Regions from separate parts of the Staphylococcus sp. MSU001 genome, predicted to be linked through region 2. Evidence: riboswitches for the same ligand, from Rfam matches in the RefSeq annotation. Region 2 holds a riboswitch; the other holds the start of a gene.
The links. A riboswitch is a leader RNA that binds a small molecule or an ion and turns the genes downstream of it on or off. The one in region 2 is predicted to bind FMN.

Region 1 (16,949 bases), on a different contig from region 2:
ATTTTATTAAGTGTTTCATTAATCACTTTTATACAATATTACTTTACGCAAGAAACAGAATATGCAATTAAAGAAGATGCCAAAAGAATTAGTTCACTTGTTGAGAAGTCTCATAACAAAACGTTAGCTATCCAAAATAGCCAAACACTCATTGATGGACCGGGTGGTCTCATTATTATGAACGACATGAGCGAGAAACCAGACTCATCATATAAAGACACTAAAAAACAAATGTTCAATGAAATAAAAAAGAGTACTAAATTTAAAAAAGTGTTTAAAGAAGGTGAGTATGAAACCCAAAATATTACAATAAAAAATAAAGGTAATTCTCAATCTTATCTTTTGTTAGGATACCCAATGAAAGCTCAAAAGGGTGCTCAGAGCCATTATAGTGGTGTTTTTATATATAAAGATTTGAAATCTATCGAAGATACAAATAATGCTATTACAATTATTATCTTAATAACCGCTATTATATTTACTATAGCAAGCACAATATTTGCATTCTTTTTATCTAATAGAATAACAAAACCCTTACGTCAATTAAAAACTCAAGCACAAAAAGTTTCTGAAGGGGATTATAGTCAAATTTCAACTGTCGCTACTAAAGATGAAATAGGTGATTTATCACGTGCATTTAACAACATGAACGTTGAAATTCAAGAGCATATCAAAGCAATTTCTTCATCTAAGAATATAAGAGATACATTATTAAACTCTATGGTAGAAGGCGTTCTAGGTATTAATAATCAACGTGAAATCATATTGTCGAACAAGATGGCTGATGATATTATGCGTCACATTGATGATTTTTCAAAAGAATCTATTGAACAGCAAATTGAAGCAACATTTGAATCACAAGAGAATGAGTATTTAGAATTAGAAATTAATACAAGATACTATGTATTTATCTCCAGTTATATAGATAGAATTCAAACGAATGGTAGAAGTGGTATTGTCATGGTCATCCGTGATATGACAAACGAACATAATCTTGATCAAATGAAAAAAGATTTTATAGCAAATGTATCACATGAATTACGTACGCCAATCTCTTTATTACAGGGTTACACTGAGTCCATAGTAGACGGTATAGTTACCGAACCAGATGAAATACGTGACTCATTAGCAATCGTTTTAGATGAATCTAAGAGACTTAATCGTTTAGTCAATGAGTTACTAAATGTAGCTCGTATGGATGCTGAAGGATTATCAGTTGAGAAGGAATTACAACCTATTCAGCATCTTCTTGATAAAATGGAGTCTAAATATCGCATGCAAAGTGAAGAGTTAGGTTTAACAATGACGTTTGATTCTAATAATGAAGAACAATTATGGAACTATGATATGGATAGAATGGACCAAGTATTAACTAATTTAATTGATAATGCAACAAGATATACGCAAGCTGGTGATTCTATAAAGATTTCTATTGATGAAGATTCAGATTTCAATATTTTAACAATAACTGATACAGGTACTGGTATAGCGCCGGAACATCTGAAACAAGTATTTGACCGTTTTTATAAAGTAGACGCTGCTCGAAAAAGAGGTAAGCAAGGCACTGGGTTAGGTCTTTTCATTTGTAAAATGATTATTGAAGAACACGGTGGACGTATTGATGTTGAGAGCGAATTAGGCAAAGGTACTTCATTTATTATTAGACTACCTAAATCAAAGCAAATTAGTTAGAAATCGAAAAGTTTCATAAATTGTCTGTTTTAATAATCATTTTGAAAACAGAGAAATTATAATGCTACTCATCAAAATTAATATATGAAATACGCCTGAGACACAGAGTGATGTCTCAGGCGTATTTTGTATATATTCAGTTGATAACTAAATTGAACATAAATTTAATTATCATTTTATTTGAATAACTTCTACAAGTTTAAAGATATCATTCCAGAATCAATAAAGTCTATTTATTGGTAAATATTTTATGTGTTAAAACTTAAATCCAAGTTATATATTGACTTCATATTTTGTTATTAAAGTCTAAAAATTATTTTAACAGTAAGCAGAAATATTGAGTTTTTAAAATTAATCATGTAATATAAATTTAAAATAAAATTGATATATTCATCTTCGGGGTAGGGTGTAATTCCCAACCGGCAGTAATTTAAGCCTGCGACGACAACGTATTAATTTTTGCTTTGTCTTGATTCAGTGAAAGTCTGAAGCCGACAGTATAGTCTGGATGGGAGAAGATGGAGGTTTTTTGTTGTACAAATTTCCTCCTTTTCTAAGTAAGATGAATGGAAGGAGAAAATTATATATGCAACAAAACAAACGTTTGATTACAATTAGTATGTTAAGTGCGGTAGCGTTTGTGTTAACTTTCATCAAGTTTCCATTGCCATTTATTCCACCGTATCTAACTCTCGATTTTAGTGATGTTCCGACATTATTAGCAACATTCCTCTTAAGTCCTATTGCTGGGATTATCGTTGCACTCATCAAAAATATATTAAATTTTCTATTCAATATAGGGGATCCTGTTGGACCAGTAGCTAACTTTATAGCAGGCGTCAGTTTTTTGCTATCATCATACTATGTTTATAGAAAAAGAAGAAATAATCGTTCTTTAATTTATGGATTAATTACAGGTACAATCGTTATGACTATTGTTTTGAGCATTTTAAATTATTTTGTGTTACTTCCATTATATGGAATGATATTTAATTTAGGTGATGTGCTTAATAACGTAAAAATTGTTATTGTGTCTGGAGTCATACCTTTTAATTTAATTAAAGGCATAATCATTTCCATTATATTTGTGTTGTTATTTAGAAGACTAAGACATATCATTAAATAAAAAACATTTTAAACTTTTTTGATTTATCTATTATAAAGACAATGTTCATATTCAAAAGTGGACATTGTCTTTATGTTGTTTCTAAAGATATAAAGAAAATGTAACTCATAAACAATTTAACAATAGTGAGCGTAACGCTTTAAGATATTATGATTTTAAACTTCTTATCAAATAGAACACTGATTTTAATGAGCCATATAAAATGTTATCAATAATTACTAATAAACAACCCCAAATGAATCATATTAAACAATTCATTTGGGGATCAATTCATCTAATAGCTTATTATTTTATTGTTTATAGCTAGTTAACTTAACAATTAATTCTCATACAAATTGATATACTATAAATAGTAATAAATTATTTAGATTAATTTTTATGTATTCTAAGAATCATATATTATTCAAACTTCAGTGCGTCACCATCAAATGGTTCGTCTTCAATTTTGATTGAGTCAGTAGGACAACCTTCTAGTGCATCTTCCATATCTTCATATAACTCTTCAGGCACTTCAGCAGTACCTTGGTTATCGTCGAGAATTACGTATGCAATACCTTCATCATCGTAATCATATATATCTGGAGCAGCTGCACCGCAAGCACCGCATGCTATACATGTATCCATATCAACGATTGTATATTTTGCCATATTTATTCGCCTCCTTTGATAAAAATGCTACACTAGTATTGTAAATACAATTGTAGACATCGATAGATTACATTTCAATTTATTCGTTTTATAGAGTGAGGGTTTAATTTGTACAATATACTATCATATGCCATGAGTCATGCATTTAACTACAAAACCAATAAAAGTATCTATAATATTTTAATAGGCAAGAAGTCACACCAAACGTTTTTTGATGCGTCAAGCCAACAACTTTTGTCATTATATCATAGTTTACCTAATTTGAAGTATTCAACTTTTGAGCAATTTATACTCCAAAAGGATGATTTTGAAAAATCAATTCAAGTAAAAATACATCCACAATACACTTATGATAGTCTCACTCAAACGTTTAGTTGCATACAATTACTTATACAAACGTTATCTCATAAACGCAAGGAGTCAAATACATTTATTCCAATTGTTCAAAATACCTATGTTCAACAAAGGGTCAAACAAATTTATCAACAGGTCATTGAATCAAATCAAGTATCAAAAACTATAGACGAAATATATTTATTATTTGAGAATTTAAATAATAAAGCCAACCATACATTTCTTCATTATTATTTACAAGGATATGAGGAATCTATGTATACTAGACAACAAATAAGTTTAATTGAGGGTATACCACAATCAGAACTATTTGAACGAGAAATGAATGAACTGATTGCCTTATTGAATCAATTAAAAGATTCAACGAAATATCCAATACTTTCTCAAGCTATCATTCTTTCACCATTACAAACAAATACATACTTAAGCTATCAAAAGTTAAAATCTGGGCTCAATTTAAAAGAAATTGCTCAACTACAAAATGTAAAACTTAACACAATTGAAGATCATGTTCTAGAAATGTATATTAAGGGTTATCTGATTGACTATACATTATTTATAAATAAAAAAGATATTCTCGAATTTATAAACTACTATCAAAATCATCGAGGTAAACGATTAAAATTTCATAAAGAACATTTTACTGATTGGACTTACTTTCAAATTAAGTTAGTTATAGTAGGAATAGAAAGAGGTGACTTAATTGCTGAAAGATAATTTAAAGAAATGGTTTGGTTTTGATGAATTTAAAGAGGGGCAAGAAGAAATTATTGATAGCGTCCTTCATGGAAGGCATACACTTGGAATTTTACCAACTGGTAGTGGTAAAAGTTTATGTTATCAACTCCCAACATATATATTAGAAAAACCAACATTAATTATATCACCACTCATTTCACTTATGGATGATCAAGTAATGCAAATGAAGTTAAAAGGTGAAACACATGTTGCATGTATCCATTCTGGCATGGACGAAGTAGAAAAAAGAGACAATATTAAACGGCTAAGTAAAAGTCGATTTATTTATTTAAGTCCAGAATATATATTGCAACCTCATAATTTTAAGTACATCGCTCATATCAACTTTGGATTAATAGTATTAGATGAAGCACACTGTTTATCAGAGTGGGGGTATGATTTTAGACCTCACTATGCTTTAGTTGGTAAAATTATTCATCATTTTAATTCAGCAACAGTGTTAGCACTAACAGCTACAGCACCACCTCAATTAGAAACTGATTTATCTCACATTTTATCACTCAAATTAAATGTAGTTCAAAAAAGTATGAATCGAAAAAATATTAGCCTACAGCACTTTAATTTTAATGATGATGAGGGGAAGATTGAATGGCTGTTACCATTTTTATCTAATTCTGGGCCTACAATTATATATGTTTCTTCTAAAAAAAGATGTTTAGAACTAGCCCAAATGATTTATGATTCAGGATATCTAACAGGTATATATCATGGAGATTTAAGTTATCAGGAACGCCAAACAGTTCAACAACAGTTTTTTAATAATGACATACCAGTTATAGTAGCAACAAGTGCTTTTGGAATGGGAATAAATAAAAAAGATATTCGTACAGTCATACATTTTCATTTATCATCTTCACCATCTAACTATTTACAAGAAATTGGTCGTGCTGGTAGAGATGGTAAACAAAGTCAAGCCATTAGCTTATTTCAACCTGATGATAGTTTTATTCTAGAAACATTACTATTCACTGATATGATCACTGATGACGATATCACAATGTTTGAGATGGGAAACCACTTACCAGATGAAAAGGAAAAAATTTTAAGTACTTTAAACTTACAATTCACATTTAGCCAACTTAAAGATATATTTCATCAATCATATCAACGTAAGCGACTAGGTTATATGAGAATGATGGGGTATACAAATTTAGATCAATGTAGACGCAAATACTTGCTGGAATTTTTTGGTGAACATCCTCAAAGTCCAAAACAATGTTGTGATCAAGATTCAAGCTTAGAATCTATTCAGATATTGAATCGTAAAAAGGTGAAAAGAAAACTAAGTTTTAATGAAAAATTATATAATTTGTTCGAAACCTAGCTATCGCTTTACTTACTGAAATTTAACAAGCTATAATCAATATGTAGACCCAATTAAGCAGTGTTAAATACTTTTAATTATTTTACATATTTAATTTTAACTTGGGTATAGAGTAATTAATCAAAATAGAAGGGATGATAGTTGTGTCTAATAATAATTTTAAAGATGATTTTGAAAAGAATCGTCAATCTATTAATCCAGACGAGCATCAAAGAGATTTAAAAGAAGATGATAAAACAAATGAAAATAATAAAGAAGTAGACTCTCAAAACAGTGTATCTAATAACTCAAATCAGCAATTTCCACCAAGAAATGCACAACGACGAAAAAGACGCAGAGAGACAGCTACAAATCAAAGCAAACATCAAGACGACAAGCATCAAAAAAATAGTGACGCTAAAACTACAGAAGGTTCATTAGATGACCGTTATGACGAAGCACAGTTACAGCAACAACATGATAATTCGCAACAGCAAAATAAAATTGAAAAACAATCACAAGATAGTAGAATGATAGATGGAAAAGATGCAGCTATTGTAAATGGAAAATCTGAGTCTTCAGAACATAAATCAAAATCAACACAAAATAGACCCGGCCCTAAAGCTCAACAACAAAAGGATAAATCAGAAAGTACGCAATCAAAATCTTCAACAAACAAAGATAAAAAAGTAGCTACAGGAGCTGGAATAGCTGGTGCAGCTGGTGTTGCTGGTGCAGCAGAAACATCCAAACACCATCATAATAAAAAAGATAAACAAGATTCTAAACAGTCAAATCATGAGAATGACGAAAAATCTGTTAAAAATGATGACAAAAAGCAATCTAAAAAAGGCAAGAAAGCAGCAGTCGGTGCTGGCGCAGCTGCAGGAGTTGGTGCGGCTGGTGCTGCGCATCATAACAAACAAAATAAACATCATAATGAGGAAAAAAATTCTAGTCAAAACAATCAGTACAATAATCACTCAGATGATAAGAAAAAAGGTGGTTTCATGAAAATCTTGTTACCACTCATAGCAGCCATTCTTATTCTAGGTGCAATAGCAATATTCGGTGGTATGGCTCTAAATAATCACAACGACAGTAAAAGTGATGACCAAAAAATAGCGAATCAAAGTAAGAAAGACTCAGATAAAAAAGATGGTGAGCAATCCGGAGATAACAAAGACAAAAATCACGATAGTAAAAAAGACAAAAAATCTGATTCTGATAAGAATGCTAATGATGATTCTGATAAGAACACTAATGATGACTCTGATAATAGTTCCTCAAATCCTAACGCTACTTCAACTAATAATAACGATAATGTATCTAATAATAACTCAAATTATACAAACCAAAATCAACAAGATAATGCAAATCAAAATAGCAATAATCAACAGACAACTCAAGGACAACAATCACATACAGTATACGGTCAAGAAAACTTATATCGTATCGCCATACAATATTATGGAGAAGGAACTCAAGCTAACGTAGATAAAATTAAACGTGCGAATGGATTAAGCAGTAATAATATTCATAATGGTCAAACACTAGTTATTCCTCAATAACATGATTAATAGTCCCAGTATTGGTGACAAACACCAATATTGGGGCTATATTTTTATTTAATTCAAAATTCAGGTCTTAGCTAAAATAGTGAATAACTGATATAATTATTTGGTGATTAAAGGAGGATAAGTATGCAAACTATTGAAAGCATCATTATAGGTGGCGGTCCATGTGGATTAAGCGCAGCAATTGAACAAAAGAAAAAAGGTATTGAAACATTAGTAATTGAAAAAGGTAATGTTGTTGAATCAATCTATAATTATCCAACACATCAGACTTTTTTCTCATCAAGTGATAAATTAAGTATCGGAGATATTCCTTTTATTGTTGAAGATAGTAAGCCAAGACGCAATCAAGCGCTTGTATACTATAGGGAAGTCGTTAAACATCATCAACTTAACATACATCCGTTCGAAGAAGTTTTAACAGTTAAAAAAATAAATAATAAATTTGCAATTACAACCACAAAAGGTGTATATGAATGTAAATATTTAACTGTTGCTACGGGTTATTATGGTCAACATAATACTTTAGAAGCGGAAGGGGCAGAATTACCTAAAGTATTCCATTACTTTAAAGAAGCACATCCGTATTTTAATCAAAATGTTGTTATTATTGGAGGCAAAAACTCTGCTGTTGATGCTGCGTTAGAATTAGAAAAAGCTGGTGCTAATGTAACTGTTTTATATCGTGGTGAACAGTATCCTAAAGCAATTAAACCATGGATATTACCTAATTTCGAATCATTAGTCAATCATGAAAAAATAACGATGGAATTTAATGCGACAGTAACCAAAATTACCGATCATTCAGTGACTTATGAAAAAGATGGTCAACTTATAGAAATTGATAATGACTACGTTTTTGCTATGATTGGTTATCATCCAGATTACGATTTCTTAAAAACGATAGGTATAGATATCCATACCAATGAATATGGTACTGCTCCTGTTTATAATCGAGAAACATTTGAAACAAACGTCGAAAATTGTTATATAGCTGGTGTTATTGCTGCGGGTAATGATGCAAATACTATTTTTATCGAAAATGGTAAATACCATGGTGGTGTCATTACACAAAGCATTTTGACAAAAAAACAAACACCACTTGAAACATAGAGCCTACAAAAAGCTTGGGATACTAAACAATGTCCCAAGCTTTCTTAATGTATTGGTAATCAATGACTCAATTAAAATGCACATATTAATGATAGGTAATCCTTAATTAGAGTATAATTGCACTAAAGAAATTTCATAGACAATGCACGCAACTAATAGAAATCGGAGTGTGACAATGAACTCGATACGAATTTTTGTCCCACTCTTTTTAATTACTCTTCGAAATATCGCTCTAATTGATTATGATTCATATCCTGACTCAAACCAACTAGTAATTTTAGCCTTGCCTTTGGTCCATTTAAACCATTCGAAAAAATAACATCATTATTTTTTAAATCTGCGCCACCACCTTCATAAGCATATACAGGACTAACAATGCCATTGAATGATCTAGATACGAGAACTAGAGGAATCTTATTCTTTAGACATTGCTGTAGTCCATTAAGACAACTTTTTGGAAGATTACCTTGTCCTAGTGCTTCGATGACTATACCATCAACGTGCTGTTGTGCATAAAATGATAGTACATCATCTTCCATACCCATGTATGCTTTTACAAGTGGAACACGTAAATTTACATCGATATATTGATAGGTAGTTTGTCTGTAGGGATGATGATAAAATTGTACTCGATTCTTGGTAAGTACACCTAGAGGCCCCTGATTAGGACTTTGAAATGTATTTATATTCGAAGTATGTGTCTTTGTCACATTACGAGCAGTATGAATCTCATCATTAAATACAACCATTACACCTTTATGATTAGCCTCAGATGAAGTAGCAACCCTTATAGCAGAAATAAAATTATAGAGACCATCGGAACCAATTTCATTGGATGATCTCATTGCTCCAGTAATTACTATGGGCTCTTGAATATCAATTAATAAATCTATTAAAAAAGCTGTTTCCTCAAGTGTATCTGTTCCATGAGTAATAACAAATCCATCATATATATTTTCTTTAGAATATGTAATGATTTTGTCTCTTAATCGCACAACATTCGAAATTGTCATATGCGGCGAGGGTATATTTAGAAGATTGATTTCGTCAACCTTTGCATATTGACTAATGATATTTTGATGTTGAGATATTGGATTTTCTTCATTCGTTATCACTTTATTAGTTTGATCTTGTGACATACTTATTGTGCCACCAGTGTGTATGACAAGTAGACGTTTCATTACGTATTCCTCCTATTTATTCTTTACTTTTTTATGATAAAATAATATCTATAAAACAACAAGGAAGGTTATCAAATAATGAGTTCAATTAATATTGCACTAGATGGCCCAGCTGCTGCAGGTAAGAGTACTATTGCTAAACGTGTAGCCAGTTGTCTATCTATGATATATGTTGATACAGGAGCAATGTATCGTGCCATTACATATAAATATTTACAAAATGGCAAACCCGAAAATTTTGATTATCTAATTAATAACACTAAACTTGAGCTTACTTATGATGAAGCAAAAGGGCAAAGAATCATACTAGACAATCAAGACGTCACTGATTATTTAAGAGAAAATGATGTAACACATCACGTATCTTATGTTGCTTCTAAAGAACCAGTGCGTTCCTTTGCAGTGAAAATACAAAAAGAATTAGCTGCTAAAAAAGGTATCGTTATGGATGGCCGAGATATTGGTACAGTTGTATTACCAGATGCCGAATTAAAAGTTTATATGATTGCATCTGTTGCTGAACGCGCTGAACGACGACAAAAAGAGAATGAACAACGTGGCATTGAATCAAATTTAGAACAATTAAAAGACGAAATTGAAGCACGAGATCACTATGATATGAATCGTGAAATTTCGCCATTACAAAAAGCCGAAGATGCTATTACACTTGATACTACTGGTAAATCTATAGAAGAGGTAACAAATGAAATATTGTCTCTACTTTAAATGTTAAAATTAAAATCCTAATATTGTTTATTGTAAACATTTAAGTGTAGTAGAATTTATAATCAATGACTAGAACATATTAAAATTATTAGTGTTGATTTATACAAAAGCCACGGACGCTCTGTCTCTGGCTTTTATTTTTGACCATTGAGAACTATGTAAATAATCTTATTTTTAACCAAGTCTCCTCGATAGAGTAGTAATACAATGTTTATTACCAATTCTGATATATCTTTTTCAATTTTATTCCTCATATTATTATGAGCTTTGGATTAATTGCCATGAAATTTATGTTACAATAAAAATAACAATGTTATTAAATATACTACAAACTAAATTGACCATCACTTAACTAGGTGCTCTGTTAAACTTTTGTTATAAATTAAAGATAGATGCAACCTATTCATATAAAGTGGTATCTCTTGACAATTTTACTTGTTTATAAGATGTTATAATTATGTAGTGTATAAGGAGGCATACAAGATGACTGAAGAATTCAATGAATCAATGATTAATGATATTAAAGAAGGTGACAAAGTCACTGGTGAAGTTCAACAAGTAGAGGATAAACAAGTTGTTGTGCATATTAATGGTGGCAAATTTAATGGAATTATTCCTATTAGCCAGCTTTCAACACATCATATCGAAAACCCTAGTGAAGTTGTAAAAGTCGGTGATGAAATTGAAGCGTACGTCACTAAAATCGAGTTCGATGAAGAAAACGATACTGGGGCATACATTTTATCAAAAAGACAACTTGAAACTGAAAAATCTTATGAATATTTACAAGAAAAACTAAATAACGATGAAGTGATTGAAGCTGAAGTTACTGAAGTAGTTAAAGGTGGTTTAGTCGTTGACGTTGGTCAAAGAGGGTTTGTACCTGCTTCTCTAATTTCAACTGATTTCATTGAAGACTTTTCTGTATTCGATGGTCAAACAATCCGTATTAAAGTGGAGGAACTTGATCCTGAAAATAATAGAGTCATTTTAAGCCGTAAAGCTGTGGAACAGTTAGAAAACGATGCTAAAAAAGCTTCAATATTAGATTCTTTAAATGAAGGCGATGTTATTGATGGTAAAGTTGCTCGATTAACTAACTTTGGTGCTTTCATTGATATTGGTGGTGTAGATGGTTTAGTTCATGTATCTGAATTATCTCATGAACATGTTCAAACACCAGAAGAAGTTGTGTCAGTCGGTGAAGCAGTCAAAGTTAAAGTTAAATCTGTAGAAAAAGATTCTGAACGTATTTCTTTATCTATTAAAGACACTTTACCAACACCATTTGAAAACATTAAAGGGAAATTTCACGAAGATGATGTTATTGAAGGTACTGTAGTACGTTTGGCGAACTTTGGTGCATTCGTAGAAATTGCTCCATCCGTCCAAGGTTTAGTGCATATTTCTGAAATCGATCATAAACATATCGGTTCTCCTAACGAAGTATTAGAACCCGGACAACAAGTTAATGTAAAAATATTAGGTATCGATGAAGATAATGAAAGAATTTCATTATCAATCAAAGCAACATTACCAAAAGAGAATGTCATTGAAAGTGACGCATCCACAACTCAATCATATCTTGAAGATGATAATGATGAAGATAAACCAACATTAGGCGACGTTTTTGGTGACAAATTTAAAGATCTTAAATTTTAATTAAACTAAAATCATTTGCGATATAAAATATAATGACTCCAATTTACGCGTAAGCTTAAAATCAAATTTACGTGTAATAATTGGAGTCTTTTTTTAAACGATATACTGTACAAAATATATCTTTTCGAACATGTAAAATAAACATATTCAAGTTTTGAATAAATCTGCTCTTGTGATAAAATTATGTAGATTAAAAAAGAGAGGAAGTTTATCCTATGACTAAACCTATAGTAGCAATTGTAGGAAAACCAAACGTGGGGAAATCTACAATTTTTAATAGAGTTGTCGGCGAACGTGTTTCTATCGTAGAAGATACACCAGGCGTTACTCGTGATCGTATTTATTCATCTGGCGAGTGGTTGACTCATGAATTTAACATCATTGATACAGGTGGTATTGAAATTGGAGATGCTCCTTTTCAAACTCAAATCCGTGCACAGGCAGAAATAGCAATTGAAGAAGCAGATGTCATCATTTTTATGGTCAATGTTAGAGAAGGACTTACACAAAGTGATGAAATGGTCGCACAAATGCTTTATAAATCTAAGAAACCTGTTGTATTAGCTGTGAATAAAGTTGATAATCTTGAAATGCGTAATGATATCTATGATTTCTATTCTTTAGGCTTTGGAGATCCATATCCTATTTCTGGTTCACATGGATTAGGACTTGGGGATTTACTAGATGCTGTCGTTGAAAACTTTAATAAAGAATCAGAAGATCCTTATGACGAAGATACGATACGTCTTTCCATCATAGGTAGACCTAATGTTGGTAAATCTAGCTTGGTCAATGCTATTTTAGGCGAAGAACGTGTTATTGTGTCTAATGTTGCTGGTACAACTCGAGATGCCATTGATACCGAATACTCTTATGATGGACAAGATTATGTATTGATTGATACTGCTGGAATGAGAAAAAAGGGTAAGGTGTATGAATCGACTGAAAAATATTCTGTATTACGTGCATTAAAAGCGATTGAGCGTTCAGAAGTAGTATTAGTAGTTATTGATGCTGAACAAGGTATAATTGAACAAGATAAACGTGTAGCTGGCTATGCACATGAGGAAGGTAAAGCTATTGTTATTGTAGTAAATAAATGGGATACAGTCGAAAAAGATAGTAAGACAATGAAAAAATTCACTGATGATGTTAGAAATGAATTTCAATTTTTAGATTATGCTCAAATTGCGTTCGTATCAGCAAAAGAAGGGCTAAGATTAAAAACATTATTCCCTTATATCAATCAAGCCAGTGAAAATCATAAAAAGCGTGTCCAAAGTTCGACACTTAATGAAGTTGTTACTGATGCCATCTCAATGAATCCAACACCTACTGACAAAGGTAGAAGACTTAACGTATTCTATACAACTCAGGTTGCAATTGAACCACCGACATTTGTAGTATTTGTTAATGATGTCGAATTAATGCATTTTTCTTATAGGAGATATTTAGAAAACCAAATTCGTAATGCTTTTGGTTTTGAAGGAACACCTATTCATATTATTCCAAGAAAAAGAAATTAAAAACAAAGGGGAATTCAATAATGAGAAAAATTACAGTTTTTGGTATGGGTAGTTTTGGTACTGCATTAGCTAATGTATTAGCTCAAAATGGTCATGATGTTTTAATGTGGGGCAAAAATGTAGAGAATGTAGATGAACTTAACACACATCATATGAACAAAAGTTATCTTAAAGATGCTAAATTAGATTCATCTATAAAAGCAACTGCAGATTTAAATAGCGCAGTGCAATTTTCAGATATCTATCTTATGGCTCTACCTACAAAAGCAATAAGAGAAGTATCAAAAGATATCGATCAATTACTCACATCTAAAAAGACTTTTATTCATGTTGCTAAAGGCATTGAAAACGGTACATTTAAGCGCGTATCTGAAATGATTGAGGATTCTATCTTGCCAGAACATAATGGAGGAATCGGTGTCTTATCAGGTCCAAGTCATGCTGAAGAAGTTGTTATCAAACAACCTACAACTGTAGCTGCATCATCTAAAGATAATAATGTGAGCAAACTTATTCAAGATTTATTTATGAACGACTATTTACGTGTTTACACAAATAATGATTTAGTAGGTGTAGAACTAGGTGGTGCTTTAAAAAATATTATAGCTATAGCTAGTGGTATCGTTGCCGGCATGGGTTACGGTGATAATGCCAAGGCTGCTTTAATGACACGAGGTTTAGCCGAAATCAGTCGACTTGGTGAGAAACTTGGAGCAGATCCAATGACTTTCTTAGGTCTAGGTGGCATAGGTGACTTGATCGTAACTTGTACGTCCACACATTCACGAAATTACACACTTGGATTTAAATTAGGGCAAGGCAAAACAGCAGAAGAAGCTTTAAAAGAGATGAAAATGGTAGTTGAAGGTATTTATACAACTAAGTCAGTATATCATCTTGCTCAACAAGAAGGAGTAGAAATGCCTATCACCAACGCACTATATGAAGTTTTATTTGAAGATGTCCCTGTAAGTAAAAGTGTCAGAACACTTATGGAAAGAGACAAAAAAGCAGAATAGATAGTGTAATATTACTTTTTATGAGCGAATATTAAAAAAATTCGTCATAAATCGCATAAAACCAACGTTTCTATTGCATAAATCGTTGCGATGACAGTAACCCTTGTGTTAAAGTCAAAACATAATGATATAATGAATATCATTATAAAACCTCAGGAGGTGAATTCATAATGAATAAAACTGATTTAATCAATGCAGTTGCAGAACAAGCTGACTTAACTAAAAAAGAAGCTGGTTCAGCAGTAGATGCTGTATTTGAATCTATCCAAAACTCACTTGCTAAAGGTGAAAAAGTACAATTAATCGGTTTCGGTAACTTTGAAGTACGTGAACGCGCTGCTCGTAAAGGTCGTAACCCTCAAACAGGTAAAGAAATTGACATCCCTGCAAGTAAAGTACCAGCATTTAAAGCTGGTAAAGCATTAAAAGATGCTGTAAAATAATTTACTTAAAAAAGCCCCTTTGAGGGCTTTTTCTTTTTAACTTATAGATCAATGGTCTATCGCTCTATGTATTTTATTTTTAAGTAGATTCAACACTTCATAACTTGTATCAATATTAAAATATTTAAATTATCGACTGTCTTAGTCTTAAAATTTGATAAATTACGTCATTTCAATCAATTACATATATATTTAGGAATGAGTTTGGGTTGATATACTCATTTACTATTTAATTAAGCTCGTTTATCTAGCTATACTAGCTAGTAATCATCTAGTTAAAAAATTTATATAAAGCCATCTAGTAATTATTATCATATTAGTAATTACTAGATCTTTGGTAAAATGAGTTTTATTCCTCAAATCGCAAGCCACTTGCATAGAATAACTATTTATTTTAAAAGACTTAATCCAATAGATTTTATTTTTTTACATATAATGTTAATATTGTTAATGATAATATCGTGAGGTGTGAACATGGAAACGACAATAAGCAAACTGAACAAACATGTAGAACAACTGCTTAAGGGCATTAATGAGTATGAGTCTATTGAAATCAATAGCTCTTTAAGTCAATTATTAGATATGTACTCTATCCCAGATGAAGCTAAGATTGCTTGCCTCACAATTGATACATCTATGCGTCATTTGGATGCTATCGGTGATAATCATCTATCTAAGAAAGCAATATTAATAGGGGACCTATTAAGTGCTCATTTCTATACTCTATTAGCAAATATTCAAGATTCCACTTTTCAACTTACAATGAGCAAGGCCATTGTTAAAATCAATGAGGATAAATCATCAATTAATCAAAATGATCTCACTGATGAAGAATTGAAAGATGCGATTCTAGATATCGAAATACTATTTCCATATCTTACAATTAACCATTTTGGAAGTTCTGTTGATAAAATCAAATTATTCACTGAATTGACTTCTAAATATAAAGATTACCATCCTGAGTATCTGGGTAAGTTTAACAGACATGAAATAGATAAATATATTCAAGAAATTAGCAAAAGTTATAAAAAGAAGAGGTAATGAAAATGGCTGAAAATCAAGCTAAAAAAGAACAAGTTCATACAGTATTCCAAAATATTTCTCAAAAATACGATCGACTCAACAACATCATAAGTTTCGAACAACATAAAGTATGGAGAAAACATGTTATGAGTACTATGAATGTACAAAAAGGTAGTAAAGCTTTAGATGTGTGTTGTGGTACCGCTGATTGGACTATTGCATTAAGCGAAGCAGTAGGCTCAAAAGGTCAAGTAACTGGTCTTGATTTTAGTGAAAATATGCTTGAGGTAGGTAAACAGAAAACTGCTTCATTGGACAATATCCAGCTTGTTCATGGTGATGCTATGAATTTACCATTTGATGATAACTCATTTGATTATGTTACTATTGGTTTTGGCTTACGCAATGTACCGGATTATTTGTCAGCACTCAAAGAAATGCATCGAGTTTTAAAACCAGGAGGCATGGTGGTATGTCTTGAAACAAGCCAACCGACATTGCCATTATTCAAACAAATCTATAGTTTATACTTTAAATTTGTGATGCCAATTTTCGGTAAGATGTTTGCTAAGTCTAAAGAGGAATATGAGTGGTTGCAACAATCAACATTTAATTTTCCTGACAAACAAACATTGAAAGGCCTATTCTTTGAAGCAGGTTTTAACGATATCATTGTACGTAGCTTTACAGGTGGCGTTGCTGCAATGCACCTTGGCTATAAAGAAAACAGTTCTAGCAAAGGTGATTAACGTGGCAAAGTTAAACATTAACAACGAAATAAAGAAAGTAGAAAAGCG
Region 2 (16,949 bases):
AAGTTAATCGTGCTAATTAAAATTAATTTAGATTTAAGCAATAGTTAACTTTCAATAGTTTTATAGTGGTGTTTTTAATTTATTGGATTAAATGTTGAATTATTCAGCTTTGTTTTTTCGCGATAGTATTGTAAACAGAACTGCAAAAGCAATTAAAACTTTAACTATAAATTTCATAAGCTTCACCTCAAATAAAATTTTAGCATACTATTTTAAGATTAAAAGGCAATCAAATAGGTAATATAGATATAGTGAAAAAGTGTACAATAAAATGTAACTACTAATAATAAATACATAAGGATGATTGATATGCGTGTAGCAATAATAGGTATGGGAACAGCTGGTGTAAGTGTGTTACGCCAACTCGTTAAACATGAAAACTTTTCTCAATTAAAAGTAGATGTATATGATGATGATAGAAATATGGGTCAAGGTGTTCCATTTCAAAATGATAGTAGCGAACTACTTATTAACATGCCATCAAAATCTATGAGCTTAAATCTTGATGATGACCAAGAGTTTTGGAAGTGGTATCAAAATCAGACAGAATTCAATTTTAGTAATCCTCAATATTTGCCTAGATTTGTATTTGGTCATTATATGAAGTCTTATTTATCTTATTATAATGACCAATTTGATAATTTAACTATTATCAATGATAAAGTACAAGAAATTTTTACACAATCCGATGTTGATGACACAGATTTAAAATATCATGTATGTACATGTGATGATGAAAAAGAATGGCGTGAATATGATTATTTATTTTTAACTTTTGGAACTTTTAGTTACCATGACCCTTATGATTTGAAGGGAACTAAAGGCTATATCCAAACGCCTTATCCTACATATCATACACTTGATAATGTTAAAGATTCAGATCGAATCGTGATTATTGGAACAGGGTTGGCTAGTTTAGATGCTGTGAGATATGTAGCTGCACATCATCCATATTTACCCATTACTATGACAAGTCGTTCCGCAGCATTGCCAAGTGTTAGAGGAAAAATGACTAAAATTCAGTTTACGCATTTAACTAAATCACGATTTAATGGAATTATGAAAAAACACTTTGGTAATGTACCATTAGAAAAGGTAGTTTCATTATTTTTAAAAGAATGTGAAGATTATGGAATAGACTTTAAAAAACTTATTTATCGTAGAACTGGAAACCATGTGAAAGACTTGGAGTATGATTTGAATCATGAAGAAGAAATAGGGATATTCCAAAGTATCATTGAACATTTAAAAGAAAATTTAAACTGGATTTGGAATAGTTTGAGCGTTAAAGATCAAGAAACTTTTAATCGTAAGTACACTAAAATCATTCAATTAAATTCTAATCCAATGCCTCCTAGAACGGCTCGTTTACTAATTAAGTTAATACAGAATAATGAACTTGTCATTAAAAAGGGACTAGAAGACATAGTTCATAAAAATGAGCAATTTATGTTAAAGTATAACGACACCACGCAAAATTATGAGTTGTTTGACATTGTTATTAATGCTACAGGTTCTAAAACACATCTTTCTCAATTAGATGAGGATGATCAATTAATTTTAAACTTAGAAAATAGACAAATTGTCCAACGTCATCCTATGGGTGGCATTCAAATTATCCCAGAAACAAATCAAGTCATAAGTCCTAGATATGGGACCTTAAAAAATGTGATTGCAATTGGACAAATGACCAACGGTGTCAATAAACTTAGAAATGGTGTAAAGATGATTGTTAATCAAGTTGTTGATACAGTATCTCAATTATATATAACACAGGAAAATCGAAATAAGTAATATGCATTTAGCGTGTTTGTGAGTTTAATATATCTTCATAAAATCATTGAATAAAATAAGCTATAAAATTGTATTTTAAATTTAAATATAGTAAGATTTAAAATGTAGTGAAGAACTACTGGACTCAATTAATCATAACAATTTCATATATTTCTTTCGGGGCAGGGTGAAATTCCCAACCGGCAGTAAATTAAGCCTGCGACCCACTAGTATTGTTTTTTTGATGTTAGTGGCTGATCTAGTGTGAATCTAGAGCCGACAGTTAGAGTCTGGATGGGAGAAAGAAGATGAATTATCGACTTACACAAATTCGTGTAGTTATGATAAGCGTATTGTATACTTACGTGCAATTTTAAGTATGCCAATAGGCTTATTTAAAGATATAGATATCTCCTTATGCCTACAGTATAGGTATAAGGTTTTTTTTGAGGTGATCAATTGAGTAGATTTATGGATGATGCTATTCAACTAGCAAAAATGGTAAATGGACAAACAGGTGTTAATCCTCCAGTAGGATCCGTTGTTGTTAAAAATGGTAGGATTGTAGGTTTAGGTGCACATTTAAAAAAGGGAGATAAACATGCTGAAGTACAAGCTATTGAAATGGCAGGTTTAAAAGCCCAAGGTGCTACCATATACGTTTCATTAGAACCATGCACACACCATGGTTCAACGCCACCTTGTGTGGATAAAATTATTGAAGCGGGCATATCAAAGGTCATCTATGCTGTTAAAGATACTACTTTAGTAAGCAAGGGTGACGAGATTCTGAGAGAAGCTGGTATAGAGGTTGAATTTCAATATAATGAAAATGCAGCTACACTATACCGTGACTTTTTTACTGCTAAAAGAAACGAAGTTCCGGAAGTAACTGTAAAGGTCTCATCTAGTTTAGATGGTAAACAAGCAACAGACTTTAATGAAAGTAAGTGGATAACAAACAAAGAAGTTAAAGAAGATGTTTATCAATTAAGACATGAGCATGATGCAGTTATTACTGGGCGTAGAACCATTGAAGCAGACAATCCATTGTATACAACCAGGGTTCCTGATGGAAAACATCCGATTCGTGTTATTCTCTCTAAGACAGGACAACTCGATTTTAATCAACAAATATTTAAAGATACTGCATCGGAGATATGGATTTACACTGAAAATGAAAAATTAAAAACAGATAAAAGTTTTATTAAAATAATAAATATAAGTAATTGTGATACAACGACAATATTACAAGACTTATATCAAAGAGGTATTGGGAAACTGCTAGTCGAGGCAGGCCCAAATATTACTTCGCAATTTCTCCAATCCAAACATCTAAATGAACTCATTTTATATATAGCCCCGAAATTAATTGGTGGTTCTGGCAAACATCAATTTTATAAGACTGACGAAGTGATTGATTTGCCTGAAGCAACTCAATTTGAAATTGTTGATTCCAAGTTAATTAATCAAAATTTAAAATTGAAATTACGAAAGAAGTGAATGTCTATGTTTACAGGTATCATTGAAGAAATAGGTACTGTACAACAAGTTCGCTCTGAGCAATCAGTAAGAACGCTTGAAATTAAAGCACAAAACATTTTAGTTGATATGCATATTGGTGATTCAATAAGTGTTAACGGTGCATGTTTAACTGTGATAGATTTCACTGATTCAAGTTTTTCAGTTCAAGTCATCAAAGGGACTGAAAACAAAACATATCTTGGAAATGTTCAACGTAATACAGAAGTTAATCTCGAAAGAGCCATGAGTGGAAGTGGGAGATTTGGTGGACATTTCGTGTTAGGTCATGTTGATGAGCTTGGAACAATTTCTAAAATCAATGAAACTGCTAACTCAAGAATTATTTCTATTAAAACAACTAAAAATATTTTGAATCAAATGGTCAAGCAAGGTTCTATAACTGTAGACGGAGTTAGTCTTACTGTATTTGATTTACATGATCATACTTTTGATATACATCTTATACCAGAGACACGTCGATCTACTATTCTTTCATCTAAAAAAGTGGGCGACAAAGTGCATTTGGAGTCTGACGTACTATTCAAATATGTTGAAAACATCATGAATCAAAATCAATCGCAGATAACGGAAGAGAAGCTTAGAGCATTTGGTTTTTAGGAGGAATATCACATGCAATTCGATACAATTGAGTTGGCTATAGAGGCTTTAAGAAATGGAGAGAGCATTATTGTAGTTGACGATGAAGATAGAGAAAATGAAGGAGATCTTGTAGCTGTTACGGAATGGATGGATGATAATACCATTAATTTTATGGCTAAAGAGGGTCGTGGTCTGATTTGTGCACCAATTGATAGATCTATAGCTGAAAGATTAAAACTACAATCTATGGAGCAAAATAACACAGATATTTATGGCACACATTTTACTGTAAGTGTTGATCATTATAAAACTACTACAGGAATCAGTGCACATGAACGTACACAAACGGCTAGAGCACTCATAGATGAAAAGACTAATCCTGAAGATTTTCATCGTCCGGGGCACTTATTTCCACTTATAGCAAAAGAAAATGGTGTGTTAACACGTAATGGTCATACTGAAGCTGCCGTAGATTTGGCACGTTTAACAGGAGCACAACCAGCTGGCGTAATCTGCGAAATTATGAATGATGATGGAACAATGGCTAAGGGTGAAGATCTCCAGTCCTTTAAAGAACGTCACCATTTAAAAATGATTACTATAAAAAGTTTGGTTGCCTTTCGTAAGGCTGTTGAACTTAATGTTAATCTCAAGGCAAAGGTCAAGATGCCAACAGATTTTGGTCATTTTGATATGTATGGATTTACAACGGATTATAGCGAAGAAGAAATCGTTGCTATTGTTAAAGGAGATTTAAAAAGCAATCCTAATGTACGTATGCATTCTGCTTGTCTGACTGGGGATATTTTTCATAGTCAAAGATGTGATTGCGGGGCGCAACTTGAAGCGTCAATGAAATATATTGAAGAACATGGTGGAATGATTATTTATTTACCTCAAGAAGGTAGAGGAATAGGGTTAATGAATAAGTTGCGCGCATATGAGTTAATAGAAAAAGGCTATGATACAGTTACTGCAAATCTTGCTCTTGGTTTTGATGAGGATTTGAGGGATTATCATGTTGCAGCTGAAATATTAAAGTATTTTGGTTTAAGTAAAATTAACTTGCTCAGCAATAATCCTAAAAAATTTGAAGGTTTAAAAGATTACGGCATTGAGATCGTAGATAGAATTGAACTTATCGTACCAGAAACGCAACATAACCATAGTTATATGGAAACTAAAAAAAATAAAATGGGACATTTAATATAGGAGGACTCGAAAATGAATTTTGAAGGTAAATTAGTTGGTAAGGATTTAAAAATTGCGATTGTTGTTAGTAGATTTAATGATTTTATTACTACACGTTTACTTGAAGGGGCTAAAGATACACTCATTCGTCATGAAGTAGTAGATACTAATATTGATGTAGCTTATGTGCCTGGTGCATTTGAAATACCACTTGTTGCAAAAAAATTAGCTCAAAAAGGTGAATATGATGCTGTGATTACATTAGGATGTGTGATTAGAGGCGCAACTTCACATTATGACTATGTATGTAATGAAGTAGCTAAAGGTGTTTCTAAAGCAAATGATATTTCAGATACTCCAGTGATTTTTGGAGTTCTAACAACTGAAAGTATTGAGCAAGCAGTAGAAAGAGCTGGTACTAAAGCTGGAAATAAAGGTTCAGAAGCAGCAGTTAGTGCAATCGAAATGGCTAATCTAATTAAGCAAATCAATTAAAAAATAAAGGCATGAAGTAGATATCAAAATACTTCATGCCTTTATTTTTTATGTCTTTTAATGCCAAGGATAAGAGACGTCAATAAAGTTGCAAATATACCGATACCCAAAGTTATCTTTTTTAAGATTTTGGGTTTAGTAAATTCTTTTATAGCTAATGACAAGTTTTGAGGGCGTTCTGCTAGTCTTCTCATAAAGTACGCAAACCAATCATTACCGTATGGTACATAAACTGTAAATAAATAACCTTCATTAGCTATTTTTTGTGCTAATTCCGTGCGGAAACCGTACAACATTTGAAATTCCATTTTATCTTTGCTAATATGATTTTCTTTCATAAATTGTTTGATTTGGTTGATAATTTCATTGTCATGTGTAGCTACAGATGTAAAGTTCTTTGAATTTAGTAGTCGTTTTTTAATAATTCTAATATAATTTGCGTCAATTTCTTCTTTCGATTGATAAGCGATTGATGCATCTTCCTTATAAGCACCTTTCACTAGTCTCAAACGTAATTCAGGATATTTATCAATTAAATCATCGGCTTCATACAGATAGGCTTGAATGACTGTACCCACATTTTTAAATTCACCTTTCAATCTATCAATAATATGTTGAATTTTAGAAAGACTATCGTACTTCTCTGTATCAATATTAATGTGCATCTTTCCATTCTTATCAGCTTTAAGTAAAATTTCTCTCATATTTTCATAAGCAAGATTTAAATCAAATTCACTTCCAAGTTGGCTAATTTTAACTGACATATGTGCCTTAACATTATTGTTATAGATTGCATCAATAATTTCTAAAATCTCTTCTTTAGCTTTAATACTTTCTTCTCTAGTACTAACAAATTCACCCAATGAGTCGACAGTAACTGAAATATTATAATCATTTAAATATTGTATGGTCTCAATTAATTGATGAATCGTATTTCCTGCGACTACACGATTTGCTCCCATTTGAGGTCCCATTTTTTTAGCTATTTTATTAAGATATGTATGATTAGATAACGCAATGAAAAAATCTTTAAATAAGGACATATGCAATACCTCCGTTATACTAAACTATGATATTTTTAAATAGTGTATCATGAAAATTAACATTAAGAAAGCGTTTACATAAAGAGTTTGCACACTTAAAGAGTAATTATACTTTAGGATATATTGGAAGAGTTAAAGAAAACACTTAAATATCTATCAAATTTCACTTAAAATAGCATTCAATATGTTTGATTTGCTATAATTATATTAATAAAGAACATATAAAAAGGGGCAATTAGAAAATGTGGAAGTGGGAAACAGAAAATGACGCAAAAGGCGTTGTTGTCATTGCTCATAATATATTAGAACATACAGGTAGATATGCATATGTTATCACGATGTTAAGAAGAAATGGTTATCACGTTATCATGGGCGATTTACCAGGACAAGGGCAAACTTCACGAGCTCAAAAGGGACAAATAGATGATTTTAATACGTACCATGAGAATATATTAGAGTGGATAAAAATAGCTAATGAATATAAAATTCCAACATTTGTTTTAGGTGTGGGATTAGGTGGTCTCATCATTTTAAATCTGCTTGAGAAAACAGAATTACCTATTGAGGGTATATTATTATTTTCACCTATGTTAGAACTAAAGAAAGACTATAAAGGGCGAAAAAACAAATTGATTTCTAATGTTGGTAAAATTTCTAAAGATACTAGATTTAAAGTTGGTATAACCCCTCATGATTTAACACGTAATGATGAAATTATTGAAGAAACAGCAAATGATGGGCTAATGCTTAAAAAGGTAACATATAGTTGGTATAACCTTATAAATGAAAAGATGAAAGAAACAATGGATCATATCAGAGATATTAAACCTATTTCAGCATTGATAATGTATGGTACCAAAGACAAAATTTTAGAAACTCAATCTATTAATGAAATGAAAGATAAATTAAAGTCGAAAGAGATGTACTTTAAAGTTTGGGATGGATTATATCATGAAATACATAATGAACCTGAACGCGATTTGGTGATGAGATATGTTCTATCATTTTTAAATAATAGTGTAAATACTATGGGTTTTATAGTAAATGAAGAGGAAATTGAAGACATTTAAGTGAGCGAAAGAAAAATGTTATCAATTTGTATACGATTCTATAATGTGAATAAGTAACTCGGTTTTATACCGGGACTATAGTAATGAGTCCGTAGATCCTAAACATCTACGGGCTCTTATAATTCTTAATGATATATTTAGTTTGGTTTAATAAAAAATATATTTAACAATTTGTATAGAAAGTTTTGCCAAAATTATTGCGTTTTAAATGTAGAATTGATATATTTTGATTATATAATTAATTTAATTTTATTATGTATTAACACTAAGTTTTTGGGTTAGAATTTGAGTTGCACTAGATTTAAGATTTGTTTTAAATCTCATTTTTAAATCTTTTTACGGATAAAGTTGATTTTAAGTAGCTCAATCATTGAAATAAAAGGGTATAATTCTAAAGTTTAATAACTTTACCATTTGTAAAATTAAATTTGGGGGAAATGGTTAAGTTAGTTTATAGAATTCACAATTTTTTATTTGGGAGATGTTAATTTTGGCTAATAGTGAAAAGAACAGGGTTTATGGTATTTTACAATTAGAGACATTATTCAAAGAGATTGATTCAATTTTTAATACAATCAAAGAAGAATATGGAATGTCTAAAGAGGAAATTTTGATTTTACTTACACTTTTAGAAAAAGGCTCAATGACTTTAAAGGAAATGGATAAATATGTTCATATTAAGCCGTATAAACGTACACGTACTTATAATAATTTAGTTAATCTTGAGTGGATTTACAAAGAAAGACCTCAAGATGATGAACGTACAGTTATTATTCATTTTAATGACAAGCAAAATTCAAAAAAAGAAGATTTGTTAGAGTTTATTGATGACTCAATTAAAATCAAGTCTGAACCAATGCAATCTAGTTTACAATCTATTTTAGCGGTTTAATTTAACGCGCTTTAAATCTTTAATTGAATAAATTATTTTATTTAAAGCATGAGTACACTTATGAGAATTATTTGTTGAACTATGTATTAAAGAATGTGTTCAAAATTATGATAATCAGTAAACTTAATAGCAATTAAAAGTAAGGTATACTTCATGATGAAATTTATAATTAAAAAAGAACCTGGGACAAAATGTTTGCTTGTCTCAGGTTCTTTTTATGTGCACGTATTCTATGACTGAATTGAAAATATACATGTACAACTTTTTAATTACGCCTTTCAATAGCACAGATAAAAGGAGCGTTATTCTTTTGATTTATGAATTGATATTGCAATATATGAGCTTTATTTTGATCAAAGTTTTGTAAAAATTCAAGTAGTGCTTCTTTTTCTACTTTACCTTCTTCATGACCGTGATATATAACTAATATAATAATTCCTTCAATACTTAAGATATCAAAGATTTCATTAATAGCCATAATTGTTGTTTCAGGTTTAGTGACAATTTCTTTGTTACCTTTCGGTAAATAACCTAAATTAAAAATAGCAGCATCTATGTGGCCATGATATTGGGCAGGAATGTGCAATTTAGCATTTTCATGACCAGATTGGATTAATTTTACATTCGAATAATCTTTTATTTTTTTGTGCGTATTCAAAATTGCTTGTTCTTGTATATCGAATCCATAGACAAATCCATTTGGAACATGTTGAGCAAAATAAGCAGTATCATTCCCATTACCACATGTTGCATCAATTACAATACTATTATGATTAATATGAGAATCAATTAACGATTTAGCGAAGGGTAAAATACGTTCTAGTTTCATGATTGTATACTCTGCTTGTTCATTTTACCTTGATAGGAGTTTCGTCTAGCAAGCTCATTATCAATTTCATTTAATACTTCCCATTTATTAACACTCCACATTGGTCCAACCATTAGATCTATAGGTCCATCTCCAGTGATTCTGTGCACAATCATTTCTGGGGGTAATACTTCAAGTTGATCGCAAACAAGATTAGTATAATCTTGTTGACTCATAAACTCGAGCATACCTTTTTCATATTGTTTAACCATAGGCGTTCCTTTTAGCAAGTGTAATAAATGAATTTTAATACCTTGAACGTCCATCTGAGCGACTTCTTTAGCAGTCTCCATCATCATGTCATAATTTTCACCTGGTAAGCCGTTGATTATGTGTGTACAAACATTTATATTATGCTTGCGTAATTTTGTTACGCCGTCATAGTATGTTTGCATATCATGAGCACGATTTATTAAATCGGAAGTGGACTGATGCACAGTTTGTAAGCCCAATTCTACCCATAAGTAAGTGCGCTGATTAAGTTCAGCTAAATATTCTACAACATCATCAGGCAAACAATCAGGTCTTGTCGCGATTGATAAACCAACGACGCCATCTTCTTTTAATACAGGTTCATATTTTTCTTTTAATACTTCTACAGGTGCATGCGTATTTGTAAACGCCTGAAAGTATGCAATATATTGACCTTCACTCCATTTTTCATGCATTCGTTCTTTTATTTTTTTGAATTGAACTTCAATTGGTTCAGCTCTATTACCTGCAAAGTCACCGCTTCCTGCTGCAGAACAAAATGTGCAACCTCCATGAGCTACAGTACCATCTCTATTTGGGCAATCAAATCCTCCATCTAAAGCGACTTTAAATATTTTTTGACCAAACTTGTTTTTTAAATGATAGTTCCATGTGTGATAGCGTTTATCTTCAAAGGCATACGGGAAATAGTTACCCATAATACATTTTCCTTTCTATTTAAGTTCTAAGTACAGATTTTAACATATTTTAGTGTTATAGTGTCTATTGTAGATTGAGAAAAATATAAAGAGAGGGACTCATGATATGAATATACCTAAATCAGTTTGGTGGCTAGTTATAGGTATGGCACTTAATATAACTGGCGCCAGTTTTTTGTGGCCTTTAAATACAATTTTCATGAAGGAAGAACTTCATAAGAGTTTAACAATTGCAGGTATCGTTTTGATGATTAATTCATTTGGAATGGTTGTAGGTAATTTGTTAGGTGGTTCTTTGTTTGATAAACTTGGCGGTTACAAAACGATTTTAATAGGTACATTTACTTGTTTATGTAGTACAACATTACTCAATTTGTTTCATGGCTGGCCTTGGTACGCAATTTGGTTAGTACTACTTGGATTTGGTGGCGGAATGATAGTTCCTGCTATTTATGCGATGGCAGGTGCCGTTTGGCCTAATGGAGGGAGACAAACTTTTAATGCTATATACTTAGCACAAAATATAGGAGTTGCTTTAGGTGCGGCATTAGGAGGTTTTGTGGCTGAATTTAGTTTCAATTATATTTTTATGGCAAATCTCATTATGTATGTACTTTTTGCCATCGTGGCGATTACACAGTTTAATTTAGAGATTAATGCTAAATTTAAACCACAAGATTCGATAGATTTAAAAAGCAAAGAAAATAAAAAACGATTTACTGCTATGATGCTAGTATGTGCAATGTTTGCAATTTGTTGGATTGCATATATTCAATGGGAAACAACGATAGCTTCATTCACTCAATCAATTAATATTTCAATGTCTCAATATAGTGTATTATGGACAATCAATGGAATAATGATTTTAGTAGCTCAACCGTTAATAAGACCAATTATCATCTTATTAAAAGGTAATTTAAAGCATCAGATGTTTGTAGGTATTTTTATTTTTATGAGTTCTTTCCTAGTAACGAGTTTTGCAAATCACTTTGCAATATTTGTAGTTGGCATGGTCATTTTAACATTTGGAGAAATGTTTGTTTGGCCTGCAGTACCAACTATAGCAAATCAACTTGCACCAGTTGGAAAGCAAGGTCAATACCAAGGATTTGTTAATTCAGCATCTACAGTGGGAAAAGCATTTGGACCTTTTATTGGCGGTATACTTGTAGATACATTTAATATGAGTATGATGTTTATTGGGATGATTATATTATTAAGTTTTGCACTGTTATTTTTAAGTTTCTATGATAAAGTGTTGCCTAAGAATTTTAAAAATCAACATCAATCAAGAGGACGACGAAATCAGAATGGTGTTTAATAATGTAATGATGTTTAATTAACTACTTGCATTCATTGACCATATACAATAATATTAAACACGTATAGTATTAAGCATTTAGAGGCTTTTCTACAGAGAGCTAGTGTTGGTGAGAACTAGTGTTAAGGACTAAATGACTTATTAACATAAACGACATTTAATTAGACATCTCTTACTATTAAAATGAAGTGCGCTAATTGTTAGCGAATAAGGGTGGTAACGCGGCGCAGGTCGTCCCTTTCAAATCATTAATAGTAGGGATGTCTTTTTTATGAATTAGGAGGAAATGTGTTGAATTATAATCATAAGGAAATTGAAAAGAAGTGGCAGAATTACTGGGAAGAAAATAAGACCTTTAAAACGAATGACAATTTAGGACAAAAGAAATTTTATGCATTAGACATGTTTCCTTATCCATCTGGTGCTGGTTTACACGTAGGTCACCCAGAAGGATATACGGCAACAGATATCATCTCACGATATAAAAGAATGCAAGGTTACAATGTATTACATCCTATGGGATGGGACGCTTTTGGTTTACCGGCAGAACAATATGCTTTAGATACCGGTAATGATCCTCGTGAATTTACACAGAAGAATATTCAAACTTTCAAAAGACAAATTCAAGAATTAGGATTTAGTTATGATTGGGATAGAGAAGTGAATACTACAGATCCTGAATATTATAAATGGACGCAGTGGATATTTATTCAGTTGTATAATAAAGGTTTAGCTTATGTTGATGAAGTTGCTGTCAATTGGTGTCCTGCATTAGGTACTGTTTTGTCGAATGAAGAGGTTGTCGATGGGGTATCAGAACGTGGCGGTCATCCTGTTTACCGTAAGCCTATGAAACAATGGGTGCTCAAAATTACAGAATATGCTGATAGATTACTAGAAGATTTAGATGAGTTAGATTGGCCTGAATCAATTAAAGACATGCAACGAAACTGGATTGGACGTTCAGAAGGTGCCAAAGTAACATTTAAAATTGAGCAATCTGACCAAAATATTGAAGTGTTTACGACACGACCAGATACAATCTATGGTACTTCTTTCTTAGTTTTAAGCCCAGAACACCCACTTGTGAATGAAATTACGACAAGTGATAAAGAACAAGAAGTCAAATTGTATCAAAATGAAGCATCAAAAAAATCTGATTTAGAACGTACAGACTTAGCTAAAGAAAAAACAGGTGTGTTTACTGGAGCGTTTGCAATTAATCCGTTCTCTGGCGATAAATTACCTATTTGGATAGCAGATTATGTTTTATCAACTTACGGTACTGGTGCAGTAATGGCTGTGCCTGGACATGATGAGCGAGATCATGAATTTGCTACGAAGTTTAATTTACCAATTATCGAAGTTATAGAGGGTGGCGAAGTTCAAAAAAATGCATACACAGGTGAAGGAAAACACATTAATTCTGGAGAATTAGACGGTCTAGAAAATGAAGCGGCAATAAGTAAAGCGATAGAATTGCTTGAATCTAAAGGTGCTGGTGAGAAAAAAGTCAATTATAAATTACGTGATTGGTTATTTAGTAGGCAACGTTATTGGGGAGAACCAATTCCTATTATACATTGGGAAGATGGATCAATGACTACAGTTCCTGAAGATGAATTGCCTTTATTACTTCCAGAAACAGATGAAATTAAGCCATCAGGTACCGGTGAATCTCCACTTGCAAATATAGATGCGTTCGTAAACGTTATCGATGAAAAGACAGGTATGAAGGGGCGCCGAGAAACCAATACAATGCCTCAATGGGCTGGCAGTTGCTGGTACTATTTACGTTACATTGATCCACATAACGAAAAAATGATAGCGGATCCTGAAAAATTAAAACATTGGCTACCTGTTGATTTATATATTGGAGGCGTGGAACATGCAGTACTTCACTTATTATATGCAAGATTCTGGCATAAAGTGTTATATGACTTAGGTGTTGTACCGACAAAAGAACCATTCCAAAAACTATACAACCAGGGAATGATTTTAGGCGAAGGCAATGAAAAAATGAGTAAGTCTAAAGGCAATGTGATTAATCCAGATGATATTGTTGCATCACATGGTGCTGATACATTACGACTATATGAAATGTTTATGGGACCTTTAGATGCTGCGATCGCATGGAGTGAAAAAGGTTTGGATGGTTCTAGAAGATTCTTAGATCGCATTTGGAGACTTATCATCACTGATGAGAATTCAATCAATAAAAAAATTGTAGATTCTAACGATCATTCACTTGATAAAGTATACAATCAAACAGTGAAAAAAGTAACAGAAGATTTTGATACACTTAGTTTTAATACTGCAATCAGTCAATTAATGGTGTTTATTAATGAGTGTTATAAAACAAATGAAGTTTACAAACCTTATATCGAAGGGTTTGTAAAAATGTTAGCGCCTATTGCACCACACATTGGTGAAGAATTATGGGATCGATTAGGGCATGAAAATACCATTACTTATCAACCATGGCCAACATTTGATGAAAGCTTATTAGTAGATGATGAAGTTGAAATCGTAGTTCAAGTCAATGGTAAAGTTAGAGCAAAAATCAATATACCAAAAGATTTATCTAAAGAAGAAATGCAAACCTTAGCCTTGTCTAACGATAATGTTAAAATGAGTATTGAAGGTAAAGAAGTTAAAAAAATTATTGCTGTACCTCAAAAGCTAGTTAATATAGTTGCTAAATAATATTTTTCTAAAGGAGTGCTATTAAATGGAGTCAATAACAGTAGATGAATTAAAGAAAAAAATATTAGATTCAAATCCAGTTAACATTGTAGATGTTCGCACGAACGAAGAAACTGAAATGGGTGTTATTCCTGGAGCAAAAACAATTCCTATGGATGAAATTCCTGATAATTTGAAAGAATTCAATAAAAATGATACGTATTATATTGTGTGTGCAGCGGGATCACGCAGTGCTAAAGTAGTTTCATATTTAGAAGAACAAGGTGTTCATGCTGTAAATGTCGAAGGTGGAATGAATGCTTGGGGCGATGAAGGTACTGTCATTGATAATATTTAAAGAACTTCGAAGTTGTAGATAACGATAATTCTAAGTTAAAAATTAATACAAATGAGTTTATAATTTATTCTAGGAATTTCTGGAATTAGAATGTATATCACAAATGTGGTCACTGAGTACGATTAAGATTTTGATTTGAAATCTTAATCGTACTTTTTTTGATATAAAAATCATTAAATAATTCAATGTGGATCTCAAAAAACAAATTCTGATATCAATTAAAAATATATTAAGATAAATTTTTATACTACTAGATTTAAAATAATATAGATGATAAAATTAAAAAGACTTTAAATAGTTGTGTTTAATTAAATGAGCGATATTGGGAAGAGTCATTACTTTAAATATTTTTCAAAGTTCATTAGACATACATCATAAAGAATTTACAACTAGGAGGCCAATTTAATGAATCTATTTAGAAAACAGAAATTTAGTATTAGAAAATTTAATATAGGTATTTTTTCAGCATTAATAGCTACAGTCGCATTTTTAGCTCATCCGGGGCAAGCAACAGCTTCAGAACTGGAACCTTCTCAAAATAATGACACTACAGCTCAATCTGATGGAGGGTTAGAAAACACATCTCAGTCTAATCCTATAAGTGAGGAAACAACAAATACATTATCTGAGCAAACAGTACCTTCATCTACTGAAAATAAGCAAACACAAAATGATCCTCATCATAATGCTCAACCAATTGCAATAAATGCTGAAGAAGCTGAATCTGCTCAAACAGCACCTTATACCAATATCTATGAAAATAATGATACGAGTGACAACGGGTTACATGTTAATCAGCCGGTTAAACATCATATTGAAGCCCAATCTGAAGATGTAACAAATCATACGAACTCAAATCATTCAAATTCATCGATTCCGGAAAATAAAGCTACAACAGAATCATCAAGTAAACCTAAAAAGAGAGGGAAAAGATCATTAGATACAAATAGCGGAAATGACGCTACAAGTACAACTCAAAATACGGATCCAAATTTAAGTAATACAGGTCCAAATAGCATTAACACTGTAATTACATTTGATGATTTAGGAATAAAGACAAGTACAAATCGCTCTCGACCTGAAGTAAAGGTAGTTGATAGTCTAAATGGCTTTACAATGGTTAATGGTGGTAAGGTTGGTTTATTAAATAGTGTGTTAGAACGTACAAGTGTGTTTGATAGTGCCGATCCGAAAAATTATCAAGCAGTAGATAATGTCGTAGCCTTAGGACGTATTAAAGGAAATGATCCGAATGATCATGATGGTTTCAACGGTATAGAAAAAGAATTTTCAGTAAATCCTAATTCTGAGATAATATTTTCATTTAATACAATGACTGCTAAAAACAGAAAAGGTGGAACTCAATTAGTTTTAAGAAATGCAGAAAATAATCAAGAAATTGCTTCAACTGATATTCAAGGAGGCGGCGTATATCGTTTATTCAAGTTACCTGATAACGTACATAGGCTAAAAGTTCAATTTCTACCTATGAACGAAATACACTCAGATTTTAAAAGAATTCAACAGCTACATGATGGGTATAGATACTATTCTTTTATAGATACAATTGGTGTTAATTCTGGTTCACATCTATATGTGAAATCAAGACAAGTTAACAAAAATGTAAAGAATGGAAAAGAATTTGAAGTTAATACTCGTATAGAGAATAATGGTAACTTCGCTGCTGCTATAGGTCAAAATGAACTTACTTATAAAGTCACATTACCAGACAATTTCGAATACGTTGATAATTCAACTGAAGTTTCATTTGTTAACGGGAATGTGCCAAATTCTACAGTAAATCCGTTTTCAGTTAATTTCGATAGACAAAATCATACTTTAACATTTTCTAGTAATGGTTTAAATTTAGGAAGAAGTGCTCAGGATGTTGCTAGATTCTTGCCCAATAAAATACTAAATATTAGATACAAGCTTAGACCTGTCAACATCTCAACGCCACGTGAAGTGACTTTCAATGAAGCAATTAAATATAAAACATTTTCTGAATATTACATTAACACTACTGACAATACTGTTACAGGCCAACAAACACCTTTTAGTATTAATGTCATTATGAATAAAGACGATTTATCAGAACAGGTCAATAAGGATATCATCCCATCGAACTATACACTTGCTTCTTATAATAAATATAATAAGTTGAAAGAACGTGCTCAGACTGTTCTGGATGAAGAAACAAACAATACACCTTTTAACC

Region 1: another riboswitch for FMN. It lies ahead of ACVBFA_RS00485 (ECF transporter S component); the one in region 2 lies ahead of ribD (bifunctional diaminohydroxyphosphoribosylaminopyrimidine deaminase/5-amino-6-(5-phosphoribosylamino)uracil reductase RibD).

What each region holds. Positions count from the first base shown of each region.
Region 1 covers NZ_JBRIKK010000001.1:90,292-107,240, forward strand. Annotated here, with positions in the region: gene ACVBFA_RS00480 (ATP-binding protein) at 1-1,692, shown strand, start outside; FMN riboswitch at 2,081-2,216, shown strand; gene ACVBFA_RS00485 (ECF transporter S component) at 2,279-2,818, shown strand; gene ACVBFA_RS00490 (ferredoxin) at 3,218-3,466, opposite strand; gene ACVBFA_RS00495 (helix-turn-helix domain-containing protein) at 3,575-4,537, shown strand; gene ACVBFA_RS00500 (RecQ family ATP-dependent DNA helicase) at 4,524-5,903, shown strand; gene ebpS (elastin-binding protein EbpS) at 6,047-7,453, shown strand; gene ypdA (bacillithiol disulfide reductase YpdA) at 7,586-8,572, shown strand; gene ACVBFA_RS00515 (asparaginase) at 8,785-9,753, opposite strand; gene cmk ((d)CMP kinase) at 9,832-10,479, shown strand; gene rpsA (30S ribosomal protein S1) at 10,963-12,141, shown strand; gene der (ribosome biogenesis GTPase Der) at 12,357-13,667, shown strand; gene ACVBFA_RS00535 (NAD(P)H-dependent glycerol-3-phosphate dehydrogenase) at 13,688-14,686, shown strand; gene ACVBFA_RS00540 (HU family DNA-binding protein) at 14,857-15,129, shown strand; gene ACVBFA_RS00545 (hypothetical protein) at 15,604-16,170, shown strand; gene ACVBFA_RS00550 (demethylmenaquinone methyltransferase) at 16,176-16,901, shown strand; gene ACVBFA_RS00555 (polyprenyl synthetase family protein) at 16,903-16,949, shown strand, end outside.
Region 2 covers NZ_JBRIKK010000005.1:99,933-116,881, reverse strand. Annotated here, with positions in the region: gene ACVBFA_RS03770 (FAD/NAD(P)-binding protein) at 310-1,794, shown strand; FMN riboswitch at 1,943-2,083, shown strand; gene ribD (bifunctional diaminohydroxyphosphoribosylaminopyrimidine deaminase/5-amino-6-(5-phosphoribosylamino)uracil reductase RibD) at 2,233-3,276, shown strand; gene ACVBFA_RS03760 (riboflavin synthase) at 3,283-3,915, shown strand; gene ACVBFA_RS03755 (bifunctional 3,4-dihydroxy-2-butanone-4-phosphate synthase/GTP cyclohydrolase II) at 3,928-5,109, shown strand; gene ribH (6,7-dimethyl-8-ribityllumazine synthase) at 5,122-5,583, shown strand; gene ACVBFA_RS03745 (proline dehydrogenase family protein) at 5,625-6,626, opposite strand; gene ACVBFA_RS03740 (alpha/beta fold hydrolase) at 6,869-7,696, shown strand; gene ACVBFA_RS03735 (SarA family transcriptional regulator) at 8,187-8,588, shown strand; gene ACVBFA_RS03730 (class I SAM-dependent methyltransferase) at 8,854-9,417, opposite strand; gene ACVBFA_RS03725 (TIGR01212 family radical SAM protein) at 9,414-10,367, opposite strand; gene ACVBFA_RS03720 (MDR family MFS transporter) at 10,474-11,688, shown strand; gene leuS (leucine--tRNA ligase) at 11,977-14,394, shown strand; gene ACVBFA_RS03710 (rhodanese-like domain-containing protein) at 14,420-14,731, shown strand; gene ACVBFA_RS03705 (SasC/FmtB family protein) at 15,137-16,949, shown strand, end outside.